Acuticoccus sp. I52.16.1: one gene and its partner. The protein of the gene in region 1 interacts with the protein of each later gene in a pairwise test. Links are inferred from orthologs where the notes say so. Each region holds a gene or a part of one and is shown on either strand. Other genes may lie near its edges.

Region 1 (6,729 bases):
TGGCGGCGGCGCGCGGCGAGGTGCCGGTGGGGGCGGTGGTGGTCAAGGACGGTGCGGTCCTGTCCTCGGCCGGCAATCGCACCCTTGCCGACCTCGACCCCACCGCACATGCCGAAATCGTCGCACTCAGAGCGGCCGCGCGGATCCTCGGATCCGAGCGACTCCCTGGGTGCGATCTTTACGTGACATTGGAGCCCTGCGCCATGTGTGCCGCAGCGATCAGTTTCGCAAGGATCCGAAGACTGTATTTTGGCGCGCTCGATCCGAAAGGCGGAGCGGTGGAGAGCGGGCCTTGCCTCTACACCCAACCGACCGTGCACCACAAGCCCGAAGTGTACGGCGGATTCGCGGCGACGGAGGCGGGGGCGCTGCTGGCGGCGTTCTTCCGGGCGCGGCGGGGGGCGGCGGGCGGCGCCTGAGGGGAGGGGCGGGCCGGGCCGTGGCGGCCGGGCCCTCGAGGTCGGGCGGCGGTCAGAGCGCGGGGGCACCCTCGGGAGCGGGCTCGGCACCGCGGCGGCGGGACGCGGCGCGCTTGCCGGCGCGTCCGGCGCGTGCGGCGGCGGATTTGTGCGCGGATTTAGGCGCGGCCTCGGGCCTCGTTGCCTCGGGCGCGGCGGGATTGGCCGCGGCGGACTTGGGTGCGGCGGACTTGGGCGAGCCTGACTTGGGCGAGCCTGACTTGGGCTTGGTGCGGCGAGGCGGCTCGGCGCGGCGGGGGGGCTCGGCGGGCGCCGGCTCGGGCCTCGCGGCGGCGGCTTCGGCAAGCGGGGCGGCGGGGCGCGGCCGGGTCGCCCTGGCGACGGCGGCCTCGCCGAGGGTCATGAGGCGCTCGGCGCGCAGCTCGCTCTCGGCGCGGAGCCAGTGGTCGGCGTCGCGACCGGCGGGGCGGCCGGTCTCCTCCCAGATCGCGTAGGCGCGCTGGGCGATGCGCGCGGTGTCGATACCATCGATCATTGCGTCGTTCCCTGACATGTGGTCGCCCGGCCCGGGCGGCTCGTCACGGCGCCACCTCGGGCTCCTGGGCACGGACCAATGGTGACGGAAATTGGCAAACAAATGTTTACCATCGCCGTGCCGCGCGGGTGCCGGGGCGGCGCGGATGGCTCCTGCGGCCGGGCCGGGCGGGCGGCGCCGAGACGCGGGCGGGCGTGAGGCGGCAGGCGTGCGGCGGGCGGGCGTGAGGCGGCGATTGGGCGTGCGGGTGCGATCCCTCGGAAGGGTTGGGGAGGGGCCGGGCGCGCGGAGAACGGCGCAATGGAGTTTTGGAGAGCCGCTCGCCGCGCGCCCGCCGTTCGGCTGCTGGTCCGGCGGGGGCTTTCGGCCCTGCGGCGGCGGTGTGCCGCGCGCGCTCGGCGACACGTCGCCCGTCCTCGGCGGAGCGGTGCCCGGGGATCGAACCCTGCACTTACACGCGAGGTAGGGGGCTCGGCGCCGTCCGACCCGTCGTCCCGCCGGAAGGATCCGGGCTCGTTACGCCCTCGCCCCTCCGGCGACCGAAGCACCCGATCCCTGTCGGCCGGTCCGGACAGGCCTCCCCGGTGTCGAGTGCGGGGGGATGGTACGGTGCGGCGGTGGGGGCGGGGATAAGGTTTAGGCGGCCTCGAGCTCGAGGCGCACGTCGAGCACGATGTCGTCGTTGATGATTGTGCGGGAATTAAAGAAATCAACGCTCCCACGATCGCCTTCGCGGAGAGTATCTCTATTAAAACCTGTTACTTTCATTTTCCGCACGAAATTGGCCGAATGGATCGATTGCTCAAATTGACCTGCGCGGCCACTCAGACGTTGAGCGCCGCCTCATAAATTGCAACGCCAGCGAGAGTATCCGCTCCCAGCTTCCCCCGCGCCCCCAGCACTTCGATCCCCACGATCCGGTCGGTATCGTCGTAGTCGAAGACCACGCCCGGGCGGACCTCTTCGCTCTCCAGCACGCGGGCGCTGGACAGGGTGATGTAGGCGGCATCGGCCTCGGGGTCGTAGGTGATCGTCGGCTTCATAAGCGCCTCCTGGCATTACGGTCGAAGAATACCGTAATTATCTCTACCACGTCAGCCTGCGGCCGGCAGACGACTCTCAGAACGCGGTTGCCGTGGGCCGCGATCCGCGCATAACGGCGTTCGAGCGTGGCGTCTTCCGGGTCCGGCTCGACGTATATGGGGCGTTCGACGGCGGATTCGATCCAGTCGAGCTGAATACCGCGGCGCGCGAGCTCGTCGCGGGCATGTTTGGTGAAGCTATACCTCAGCTATCCACCTTCAACGCCGCAATAAACGCCTCCTGCGGGATCTCGACCTTGCCGAATTGGCGCATCTTCTTCTTGCCCGCCTTTTGCTTTTCGAGGAGCTTGCGTTTGCGGGTGGCGTCGCCGCCGTAGCACTTGGCGGTCACGTCCTTGCGTAGGGCGCGGATGGTCTCGCGGGCGATGATGCGGCCGCCGATCGCGGCCTGGATCGGGATGACGAACATGTGCTGCGGGATCAGCTCTTTCAGCTTTTCGCACATGGCGCGGCCGCGGCGCTCCGCCTGGCTGCGGTGCACCAGCATCGCCAGCGCGTCGACCGGCTCGGCGTTGACGAGGATGTTCATCCGCACGAGGTCGCCCTCGCGGTACGCGTCGAGCTGATAGTCGAACGAGGCGTAGCCCTTCGAGACGCTCTTCAGACGGTCGTAGAAGTCGAACACCACCTCGTTGAGCGGCAGCTCGTACGTCGCCATCGCGCGGCTGCCGACGTAGCTGAGCTCCTTCTGGATGCCGCGGCGCTCCTGGCAGAGCTTGAGGATGCCGCCGAGATACTCGTCCGGCGTCAGGATGGTCGCCTTGATCCACGGCTCGGCGATGGCGTCGATCTCGGTCGGGTCGGGCATGTCGACCGGGTTGTGCAGCTCCTTCATCTCGCCGGTGGAGAGGTGGAGCTGGTAGACCACCGACGGCGCGGTGGCGATGAGGTCGAGGTTGAACTCGCGCTCCAGCCGCTCCTGGATGATTTCCAGGTGCAACAGGCCCAGGAAGCCGCAGCGGAAGCCGAAACCGAGCGCGGCGGAGGTCTCCATCTCGTAGGAGAAGCTGGCGTCGTTGAGGCGCAGCTTGCCCATGGCGGCGCGCAGGCCCTCGAAGTCGTTGGCGTCGACCGGGAAGAGGCCGCAGAAGACTACCGGGATGGCGGGGCGGAAGCCGGGCAGCGGCTCGGCGGCGGGGCGCTTGTCCTCGGTGATGGTGTCGCCGACGCGGGTGTCGGCCACCTCCTTGATGCCGGCGATGAGGAAGCCGATCTCGCCCGGCCCCAGCTCGTCCACCTCGAGGAGCTTGGGGGTGAAGACGCCCACCTTGTCGACCCCGTACTTGGCGCCGGTGCGCATCATGCGGATGGTCTGACCCTTCTTGAGGTGCCCATCGATCATGCGCACGAGGGTGACGACGCCGAGATACTGGTCGAACCAGGAATCGATCAGCATCGCCTTGAGGGGGGCGCCGGGGTTGCCCTTGGGGGCGGGCAGGCGCTTGACGATCGCCTCCAGCACCTCGGGGATGCCGAGGCCGGTCTTGGCGGAGATCGGGATCGCCTCGGACGCGTCGATGCCGATGACCTCCTCGATCTGCTCGCGGATGCGCTCCGGCTCGGCGGCGGGGAGGTCGACCTTGTTGAGGACGGGGACGATCTCGTGGTCGTTGTCGATCGCCTGGTAGACGTTGGCGAGGGTCTGCGCCTCGACGCCCTGGGACGCGTCGACCACCAGGAGGGAGCCTTCGCAGGCGGCGAGCGAGCGGTTGACCTCGTAGGCGAAGTCGACGTGGCCGGGCGTGTCGATCAGGTTGAGCTTGTACTCCTTGCCGTCGGACGCCTTGTAGATGAGGCGGACGGTCTGCGCCTTGATGGTGATGCCGCGCTCGCGCTCGATGTCCATCGAGTCGAGCATCTGCTCTTTCATCTCGCGCTGGGTGACGGAGCCGGTGGCCTGGATCAGGCGGTCGGCCAGCGTCGACTTGCCATGGTCGATGTGCGCGACGATGGAGAAGTTGCGCACATTGGCGATGGTCTCGGACGCACCGGCTGATGCGGCGCTCGCGGGGGCATTGGTGTCGACGGGGGCGATGTCATCCATGGGGCCTATTTAGCAGCGCGCCACGCCCCCGAAAAGCGACGCTTCGCCTCCAGGTGGCATGCATGGGGCGCGGGTGCGGGGCGGCGGCGGGCGGCTTCCATAGCCGAGAGTCTAATTCTCGCACCACAGGCTGCAGGTTGCGCGTTTATTTCGTCAAGATTGTATGATGAGCTGGCGAAGCCATGGCCGAAACCGGCCCGGCGTCTCATGTCCTGGCGTGCGCCGGAGTCACCAACAGCCCGCCGATCCGGCCGGGCGCCAATCAACGAGGCCGTGGCACACAGGAGGAAACTGTGATGCCTATGATGACCGATGTCGGCCGTACCGCCCTGATGGCGGGTGCGGCGCTCTTCATGCTGTCGGCCGCGCCCGCTTTGGCGCAGCAGGACCCGCCGGCCCCCGCCGCGATCGACAATCCGCCCCCTGCCGACGGCCCCCTCGCCGGCCGGCCGGAGACGCCGGGCGCCCAGCGCCTCGCCCCCCTCTCCTCCCCGCCCTTCGCCACCGAGGAGGCGGACCTGCCGCTCGCCAAGATCGTCGTGCCGGACGGGTTCGAGGTCGAGGTCTATGCCGCGGGGATCAAGGACGCCCGCACCGTTCGCGTCGGCGAGAACGCGGTGTTCGTGTCCAACTGGCAGGGCAACAAGATCTGGGTGATCACCGAGGAGAACGGTGAGCGCACCGCCGAGGTGCTCTACGACGGGCTCGACTGGCCCAACGGAATCGCGCTGCACGACGGCACGCTCTACGTCGCCGAGCACAAGACCATCTCCAAGGTCGACGCCATCGAGAGCCACCTCAAGGATCCGCCGCCGCTGGAGACGATCTACGACGACCTCGGCGACCCGCGGCCGCACGGCTGGCGCTTCCTCGACGTCGGCCCCGACGACAAGCTGTATGTTTCCAACAGCGCCCCCTGCAACATCTGCATGTTGGACGAGGGCTTCGGCGAGATCCGCAAGATCAACCTCGACGGGTCGGGCGCGGAGCCGGTTCTGCGGGGCATGCGCAACACCGTCGGCTTCGACTTCCATCCCGGCAACGGGCATCTCTATTTCACCGACAACAACCGCGACTGGCTGTCGGAGGACCTGCCCAACGGCGAGCTGAACCGGATGACCGAGCCGGGCAAGCAGCACTTCGGCTTCCCCTTCTGCCACCAGGGCGACCTCGCCGACCCGGAATTCGGCTGGGGCTATGATTGTGCCGACTTCGAGCCGCCGGTCGCCAAGCTGGGCCCGCACGTCGCCCCGCTGGGGATGCGCTTCTATACCGGCTCGTCGTTCCCGCAGAAGTACCAGGGCGCGATCTTCGTCGCCCGCCACGGCCCGTGGAACCGCACCAAGAAGATCGGTGCCGACATCCTCGCCGTCTTCCTCGACGAGAACGGCGACGTCACCGGGATGGAGCCCTTCCTCTCCGGCCTGATCGAGAACAACGAGTATATCGGCCGCCCGGTCGACGTCGAGCAGATGGCGGACGGCTCGCTGCTCGTCACCGACGACTGGAACGGCGCGGTCTACCGCGTGTCCTACACCGGCGACTGAGCGGCCGGGCGGGGGCGGTCCGCCGCCCCCGCCTGCGCCGACGGCCGGCCTCCCCTCTCGAACGACGGACCGACGATGCGGACCTTGACGACGATCGCGCTGGCGCTGGGGCTCGCGAGCCCCGCGGCGGCGGACCTGAAATTTTTCCCCGAACGCCAGGAGACCTGCGTCGCCTGCCACGGCGAGAACGGCGTCTCCGAGATCCCGGAGGTCCCCTCGCTGGCGGGGCAGCCGGACTATTATGCCCTCCTCCAGCTGGTGGAGTTCCGCGAAGGCAACCGCGATTCGCCCGAGATGGCGGCCACCGTGGACGGCATGACCAACGACGACCTGAAGGCCGCGGCCGCCTTCGTCGGCAGCCTGCCGCCGGCGCCCGCCCCCGGCCCCGGCGACCCGGCGCAAATGAAGGCCGGCTCCGCCCTCTCCGCCCAGCACGGCTGCGCCCGCTGCCACGGCGCCGAATACCGCGGCGGACAGCAGATCCCGGCCCTGCGGAACCAGCGGGCGGACTACATCGTCAAGGCGTTGCAGGACTACCGGGCCGAGCGGCGCATCGGCGAGCGGGCCGCCATGGTCGAGGTCGCCGCCGAGCTGAGCGACGCCGAGATGGCCGACCTCGCGCATTATTTCGCGCATCAGCCCTGAGCCGGCGCCGGCGGACGGGGCCGCTGGCCTTGCGGCGATATGGTGCTAGACGTCCTCGAGGCCGGGGCACACGGCAGGGAAGGAAACGCATATGGACAATCCGCGCTGGACGCAGCGGCCGGACGGAGCGAACTGGGGCGACTTCAGCCCCGACGACCAGCTCGGGCGGCTCAACCTCATCACCGCCGAGAAGGTGCGCCAGGGGGTCGCCGAGGTGCAGGAGGGGCTGACCTTCTCGCTCTCGCTGCCGCTCGACTATCCCGGCGGCAACGGGCTCAATCCGCGCCGGCACCCGCCCGTTCTGCGCCCGACGATGCGCGACGGCCTGCCGATGTTCAACGCCGCCGACGTCGGCACCACCGACGTGGTGTGCGACGACCTCGTCATCATGCACCTGCAATATTCGACGCAGTGGGACGCGCTGTGCCACGTCGGC
Region 2 (6,757 bases), 900 kb from region 1 along the record:
CACCGGTGGTTCTCGCCGGCGGCGACGGGCCGGGCCTGGGCTTCTGGCAGGCGCTCGGCCTCGCCTTCCTGGGCGGGATGATCCTCAACCTGATGCCGTGCGTCTTCCCGGTGCTGGCGGTGAAGGTGCTCGGCCTCGTCGCCCATGCCGACGCACCCTTGCGGCGTCGCGCCGGGGTCGGCGCGGCCTACATGGCCGGCGTCCTCGTCAGCCTCGCGGTCGTCGCGGCGGTGATGCTGGCACTGCGGGCGGGGGGCGAGGCGGTCGGCTGGGGCTTCCAGTTGCAGAGCCCGGCCTTCGTCGCGGCGATGACGCTGGTCCTGTTCGCCTTCGGCCTCAACCTTTCGGGCGTGTTCGAGATCGGCGCCACGCTCACCCGGCTCGGCGGACGCGGCGGCAGCGGTCCGGCCTCGGCCTTCTCCACCGGGCTCCTCGCGGCGGTGGTGGCCACGCCCTGCACCGCCCCCTTCATGGCCCCGGCGATGGGGGCGGCGCTGGTCGCCTCGCCGCTCTTCGCGCTCGGCGTCTTCGCGGCGCTCGGTGTCGGGCTGGCGCTCCCCTTCGTGGTGCTGGCGGCGATCCCCGGAGCCGCCCGCCTCCTGCCGCGGCCCGGCATGTGGATGGTGCGCTTCAAGCAGGCGCTCGCCTTCCCGCTCTACCTCACGGCGGCCTGGCTCTTCTGGGTGCTGGCGCAGCTGGTCAGCGTCGAGTCGCTGCTGCCGGCGATGGCCGCGCTCGTCTTCGTGGCCATGGCGGCGTGGCTGTTCGGCCTCTCGCAGCGCGGCTCGGGCGCCTCGCACCGCGTCGCCTCGGGCCTCGCCGTCGCCAGCCTGGCGGCCGCGATCGTCGCGGTATGGCCCGCGCTGCAGCCCGCGACCGCCGCGACCGCCGGGACCGCCACGGCGAGCGAGCGCCCGCTGGGCCTGACCGCCGGGCACCGAGGCGCCGAGGAGCCGTACTCACCCGCCCGCCTCGCCAGCCTGCGCGCGGCGGGCAAGCCCGTCTTCGTCAACGTCACCGCGGCGTGGTGCATCACCTGCAAGGTCAACGAGCGGGTCGTCCTCTCGGGCGAGGATTTCCTCGACGAACTGACCCGCAACGACGTAACCTACCTCAAGGCGGACTGGACGCGGCGCGACCCCGAGGTGACCGAGTTCATCGAGGAGTTCGGCCGCGCCGGCGTTCCGCTCTACGTCCACTTTCCCGCCGACGGCGCACCCCTCGTGCTGCCCCAGATCCTGACCGTCGCCACGCTGCGCTCCGCCTTCGAGAGCTGACCGATGCGCCTCTTCGCCCTCCCCGCCGTCCTCGCGGCGACGCTCGCCCTCGCGGGCCCCGCCACCGCCCAGACGCGCGGCCCCGACGTCGCCGACTGGCCCGCCGTCCTGGCCGCGGCCGAGGGACAGACGGTCGACTGGTACGCCTGGGGCGGCGAAACCCACATCAACGATTATATCGCCTGGGTCGGCGACGAGGTGGCCGCGCGCTACGGGGTCACGCTGAACCAGGTGAAGCTCGCCGACACGGCCGAGGCGGTCGCCCGCGTGCTGGCCGAGAAGACCGCCGGCGAGAACGAGGACGGCGCCGTCGACCTCGTATGGATCAACGGCGAGAACTTCGTCGCCATGCAGGAGAACGGCCTGCTGCGACCGGACCCATGGGCCGAGGCCCTTCCCAATCGCCCCCTCGTCGATATGGACCTCTACGGCGCGGCGATCGACAGGGACTTCGGCGTCTCGGTGAAGGGGCAGGAGAGCCCATGGGGCCGCGCCCAGCTCGTCACCGTCTTCGATGCCGCGCGAACGCCCGAGCCGCCGCGTTCGCTGGACGAGCTGATCGCGTTCGCCGAGGCGAACCCCGGCCGCTTCACCTACCCGCAGCCGCCCAACTTCACCGGAACCACCTTCCTCAAGCAGCTCCTCCTCGACCTCGTGCCCGACCGCGAGATCCTCTACGCCCCCGCCGGCGACGGTGCGGAGACGCTGGTGCGGGACACGCTGATCCCGGTGTTGCAGCGGCTTCATCCGAACCTGTGGCGCAAGGGCGCGGCGTTCCCGGCGGGCGTCGCCGAGGTGCGCCGGCTCTATGCGGACGGCGAGCTGCTGCTGGCGCTGACCGGCAACCCGTCCGACGCGGTGGCCGGCGTGAACGACGGATTGCTGCCCCCCGAGAGCCGGGTCGCGGCGTTCGCGGGCGGGTCGATCGGCAACGTCCACTTCGTGGCGATCCCGTTCAACGCGGCGGATCAGGCGGGCGCGCTGGTGGTGGCGAACTTCCTGCTGTCGCCGGAGGCGCAGGCCCGCAAGGCCGACCCCGACGTGTGGGGCGACCCCACGGTGCTCGCCGTCGCGCGCCTCCCCGAGGCCGATCGCGCCCTGTTCGACGAGGAGGTCGGCGTCGACGCTCCCACGCTCGCCGAGCCGCACGTCAGCTGGACGGCGGTGATCGAGCGCGTCTGGGACGAGGCTTTCCTGCGATGAGCGAGAAGAAGCCGGCCCCGAAGACGGGCACCGCCAAGACCCCGGCGCGCCGCGGCACGAAGCCCGCCGCGACAGCGCGGCGTACGGCCAAGGCCGAGGCCGTCGTGGCCGCCGAAGCGGGCCACCCGCCCGGCGGCCTCCCCGGCGAGGCGCCCGCCGAGCCGGCGAAGGCCACACCCGCGAAGGCCACACCCGCGAAGGCCACACCCGCGAAGGCCACACCCGCGAAGGCCACACCCGCGAAGGCCACACCCGCGAAGGCCACGCCCGCGAAGGCCACGCCCGCGAAGGCCACGCCCGCGAAGGCCCCCGCCAAGCCGAAGACGCTGAAGAACAGCCGTTACACCAAGGCCGAGGCGGACGCCCTGTTCCAGCGCCTGGCCGACGCCCTGCCCGAGCCCCGGACCGAGCTGGAATATACCAACCCCTACACCCTCCTGGTCGCCGTCGCACTGTCGGCCCAGGCGACCGACGTCGGCGTGAACAAGGCGACGCGCGCGCTCTTTCCCGTGGCCGACACGCCGCGGAAGATGGTCGCCCTCGGCGAGGAGCGGCTGCGCGAGTTCATCAAGACCATCGGCCTCTTCAACACCAAGGCCAAGAACGTGATCGCCCTGTCGCAGGCGCTGATCGACACGCACGGCGGCGAGGTGCCGAAGGACCGCGCGGCGCTGCAGGCGCTTCCCGGCGTCGGCCGCAAGACCGCGAACGTGGTCCTCAACGTCGCCTTCGGCGAGCCGACGATCGCGGTCGACACGCACATCTTCCGCATCGGCAACCGCCTCGGCCTGGCGCCGGGGAAGACGCCGGACGACGTGGAGAAGGCGCTGGAGAAGATCGTCCCCGAGCGCTTCCTGCGCGGGGCGCATCACTGGCTGATCCTGCACGGCCGGCATGTCTGCAAGGCGCGCCGTCCGCTGTGCGAAGCCTGCGTGATCTACGAGCTGTGCAAGGCGCCCGACCGCCGCGCTCTGCCCCACGCCTGACGAGGGGCGGCGGCGGGGGGCCCGCGCTACAGGATCCGCGCGATCCGCAGCACCACCAGAACGCCCGCGCCGATGAGCATCAACACCAACGTGAAGGCCCAGAACCCGACGCTCGATTCCGAGCCGGGGATGCCGCCGAGGTTGGCGCCCATCAGCCCCGTGAGGAACCCCAGCGGCAGGAACACCGAGGAGATCACCGAGACCACGTAGAGGTTGCGGTTGAGCCGCTCGGCCTGCGCGCTGCCGAGCTCGTCGCGCAGGGTCTGCAACCGCTCGCGCTGCGCCTCGAGCTGCTCGGCGACGCGCATGAGCTGGTCGTGCTGCTCCAGCAGCGCGGCGCGGTCCTCCGCCGCCAGAATCTCCGGCGCGATGTGGACGATGGCGCCGACAGCGTCGCGCTGGGGCTGGATGTAGCGGCGCAGCTCCGTCAGCTCGAGCCGCTGGTCGGCGACGTCCTTGCGGATCTCGTCGCGGGGGTCGGCGATGGTGCGCGACTCCAGCGCGTCGACCCGGTCCTCCAGGTCGCCCGCATGGCTCTCGATCCGGTCGGTCACGTCGCGCACCAGCGCGGCGAGCAGTGCCGAGGGGGTCTGCGGGCCGCTGCCGGCACGCACGTTCTCGGCGATCCGGCGGATGGCGCTCAGCCGCGAGGTGGCCAGCGAGACCACGCGGTGCTCGTCGAGCCACAGCCGGATGGGCACCATGTCCTCCGGGTCCTCGCCCTCGTTGATGTTGATCCCGTGCAGGATCACCAGGAGGCCGGAGCCGGTCCACAGGGCGCGGGGCCGCGTCTCGGGCTCGAGCAACGCCTCGCGCACCGGAGGGGCGAGGTAGGCGAGATGCTCGGCCACCCACTGGGCGGTGTCGGGATGGTCGGCGGAGAGATGCAGCCACAGCGGGGCCGCACGGCCCACCAGCGTGGCGACATCGTCCTCGGAGGGAATGTCGGTGCCGCGGTCGTCGCCCGAGAGGTGGAGGGCGAATCGGATGTGGCTGTCCATGTCGGTCCTTCGCTGTCGGCCTGTACGCGCCGGGCTTGCGCCTGACTTTCGCCGCGCGCTCCCGGGGGCCATGCCGGAGGATTGTAACGATATTCCGCGGTTGCCCCTCAAGGCCCGAAGGTTCATGGTGCAGTGCGGCGGCCACTGGGGGTCGTCCGACAAGCCGTTGAGCCGGAACGCATGACCCCACCCGTGCCGGAACGTCCGGCGCTGTTCCTCGACTTCGACGGGACCCTCGTCGAGATCGCCGATCGTCCCGACGGTGTCGTGGTCGCGCCGAGCCTGCATACGCTGATCGAGCGCATCGTGGCGCGCACGTCCGGCGCCATCGCCGTCGTCTCCGGCCGCAAGATCGAAGATATCGACGGCTTCCTCGGTATCCCGATCGCCGCCGCCGGCATGCACGGGCTGGAGCATCGCGCCGCACCGGGTGACGAGATCCACTATCAGCCCGCCCCGCCCGAGATGGACACGCTGCGCGAGCGGATCGCCCGCTTCCCCTTCCTGGGCGACGGCGTCTCGATGGAGGACAAGGGCGCCGGCCTCGCGGTGCACTACCGCGCCAACCCGGCGCATGAGCAGACCGTGATCGACGCGATGGAGCAAGCCACCGCCGACCTCGCAACGCTCCATCTCATCTGCGGCAAGATGGTGGTGGAGGCCAAGCGGCGCGGGTTCGACAAGGGCGCCGCCGTCCAATCATTCATGCAGCGGCCGCCCTTCCATGGCCGCACACCGATTTTCATTGGGGACGACGTGACGGACGAAGACGGAATTCGCGCCGCCAACTCGGTCGGCGGCTTCGGCATCAAGGTGGGCGAGGGCGCGACCGACGCACCCTACCGCCTCGCGAACGTGGCCGCCGTGCACGACTGGCTCGCCCAGTTGGCGGGGGTGCCCGCGTGAGCACACTCGCGCTGGGGATGATCGGCAACTGCTCGGTGCAGGCGCTGGTCGACGACGAGGCCAACATCGTCTGGTGGTGCCTGCCGCGGCCGGACGGCGACCCGGTCTTCCACTCGCTGCTGGGAACCAACGGCAAGCCAGGCGACGGGCAATACTCGATCCAGATCGAGGACTTCAGCCACTCCAAGCAGTGGTACATCGAAAACACCGCGATCCTTCGCACCCAGCTCATCGCGACCGACGGATCGACCGTCGAGATCGACGACTTCTGCCCCCGCTTCGCCTCGCGCGGGCGCACCTTCCGGCCGGCGCAGATCGTGCGGCGCATGCGCCCCGTCACCGGCCGGCCGCGGGTCAAGATCGTGCTGCGCCCGCGCTTCCACTGGGGCAAGGAGCGGCCGCAGATCACCTCCGGCTCCAACCACGTGCGGTTCGTCGGCGAGGGCATCGCGATGCGCCTCACCACCGACGCGCCGATCACCTACATCCGCGACGAGTCGTTCTTCGTCCTGGAGCGCGAGCTGAACCTCTTCCTCGGCCCCGACGAGTCGCTGACCGCGAGCTCCGCCTCCATCGGCCGCGAGTTCCAGGAGCAGACCGCCGCCTACTGGAAGACCTGGACGCTGCGCCTGGCGCTGCCGCTGGAGTACCAGGAGGCGGTGATCCGCGCCGCCATCACCCTCAAGCTCTGCACCTTCGAGGAAACCGGCGCGATCGTCGCCGCCGCCACCACCTCGATCCCCGAGCACGCCGGCTCGGAGCGCAACTGGGACTACCGCTACTGCTGGCTGCGGGACGCCTTCTTCGTCGTGCGCGCGCTCAACGCCCTCAGCGACATGCAGACGCTGGAGAACTATCTCGCCTGGATCCGCGACGTCATCGCGCTGACCAAGGGCGACCACATCCAGCCCGTCTTCGGCATCGGCCTGGAACAGGCGCTGGTGGAGGAGTTCGCCGAACTGCCCGGCTACCGCGGCATGGGCCCGGTGCGCGTCGGCAACCAAGCCTACGAGCACTATCAGCACGACGTCTACGGCAACATCGTGCTGGCCGCCGCCCAAGCCTTCTTCGACAAGCGTCTGATGCGCCAGGGCACGATGGAGGACTTCCGGCACCTGGAGGTCATCGGCGATCGCGCCTTCATGCTGCACAACGAGCCCGACGCCGGCATCTGGGAGCTGCGGACCCGCGCGCGCGTCCATACCTCGTCCTCGCTGATGTGCTGGGCCGCGCTCGACCGGCTCGCCAAGATCGCCAACCAGCTCGGCGTGAACCCGAAGCACTGGCGCAGCCGCGCCGACGAGGTGCACAAGAAGATCTGCGACGAGGCGTGGAACGAGAAGGCCGGCGCCTTCGTCGAGAGCTTCGGCGGCGAGGACCTCGA

What was found. The genes of interacting proteins can lie anywhere in the genome.
Region 2: the proteins of lepA (region 1) and MRB58_RS13100 interact in binary tests that used the Escherichia coli proteins (3 or more experiments, as listed by UniProt). The link is inferred for Acuticoccus sp. I52.16.1 from one-to-one orthologs.

Annotation. Positions count from the first base shown.
Region 1 is NZ_CP094828.1:1,989,300-1,996,028, forward strand. Bases 1,672-4,593 are described here. They hold lepA (translation elongation factor 4), read right to left. Parts: upstream 4,102-4,593; coding sequence 2,242-4,101; downstream 1,672-2,241. Other genes in these bases: MRB58_RS08885 (DUF2283 domain-containing protein), read right to left, coding at 1,779-1,997; MRB58_RS24930 (DUF4258 domain-containing protein), read right to left, coding at 1,994-2,245; MRB58_RS08895 (PQQ-dependent sugar dehydrogenase), read left to right, coding at 4,398-4,593. Outside these bases: MRB58_RS08875 (nucleoside deaminase), read left to right, coding at 1-419; MRB58_RS08880 (DUF2934 domain-containing protein), read right to left, coding at 472-954; more of MRB58_RS08895, read left to right, coding at 4,594-5,648; MRB58_RS08900 (c-type cytochrome), read left to right, coding at 5,724-6,293; MRB58_RS08905 (cyclase family protein), read left to right, coding at 6,385-6,729. UniProt on the Escherichia coli protein: Required for accurate and efficient protein synthesis under certain stress conditions. May act as a fidelity factor of the translation reaction, by catalyzing a one-codon backward translocation of tRNAs on improperly translocated ribosomes.
Region 2 is NZ_CP094828.1:2,890,357-2,897,113, reverse strand. Bases 2,481-5,430 are described here. They hold MRB58_RS13100 (zinc transporter ZntB), read right to left. Parts: upstream 4,468-5,430; coding sequence 3,493-4,467; downstream 2,481-3,492. Other genes in these bases: MRB58_RS13090 (glycoside hydrolase family 15 protein), read left to right, coding at 5,370-5,430; otsB (trehalose-phosphatase), read left to right, coding at 4,648-5,373; nth (endonuclease III), read left to right, coding at 2,481-3,466. Also shown: MRB58_RS13115 (protein-disulfide reductase DsbD), read left to right, coding at 1-1,277; MRB58_RS13110 (ABC transporter substrate-binding protein), read left to right, coding at 1,281-2,480; more of nth, read left to right, coding at 2,477-2,480; more of MRB58_RS13090, read left to right, coding at 5,431-6,757. UniProt on the Escherichia coli protein: Zinc transporter. Acts as a Zn(2+):proton symporter, which likely mediates zinc ion uptake. Purified ZntB reconstituted in liposomes also binds and transports Cd(2+), Ni(2+) and Co(2+).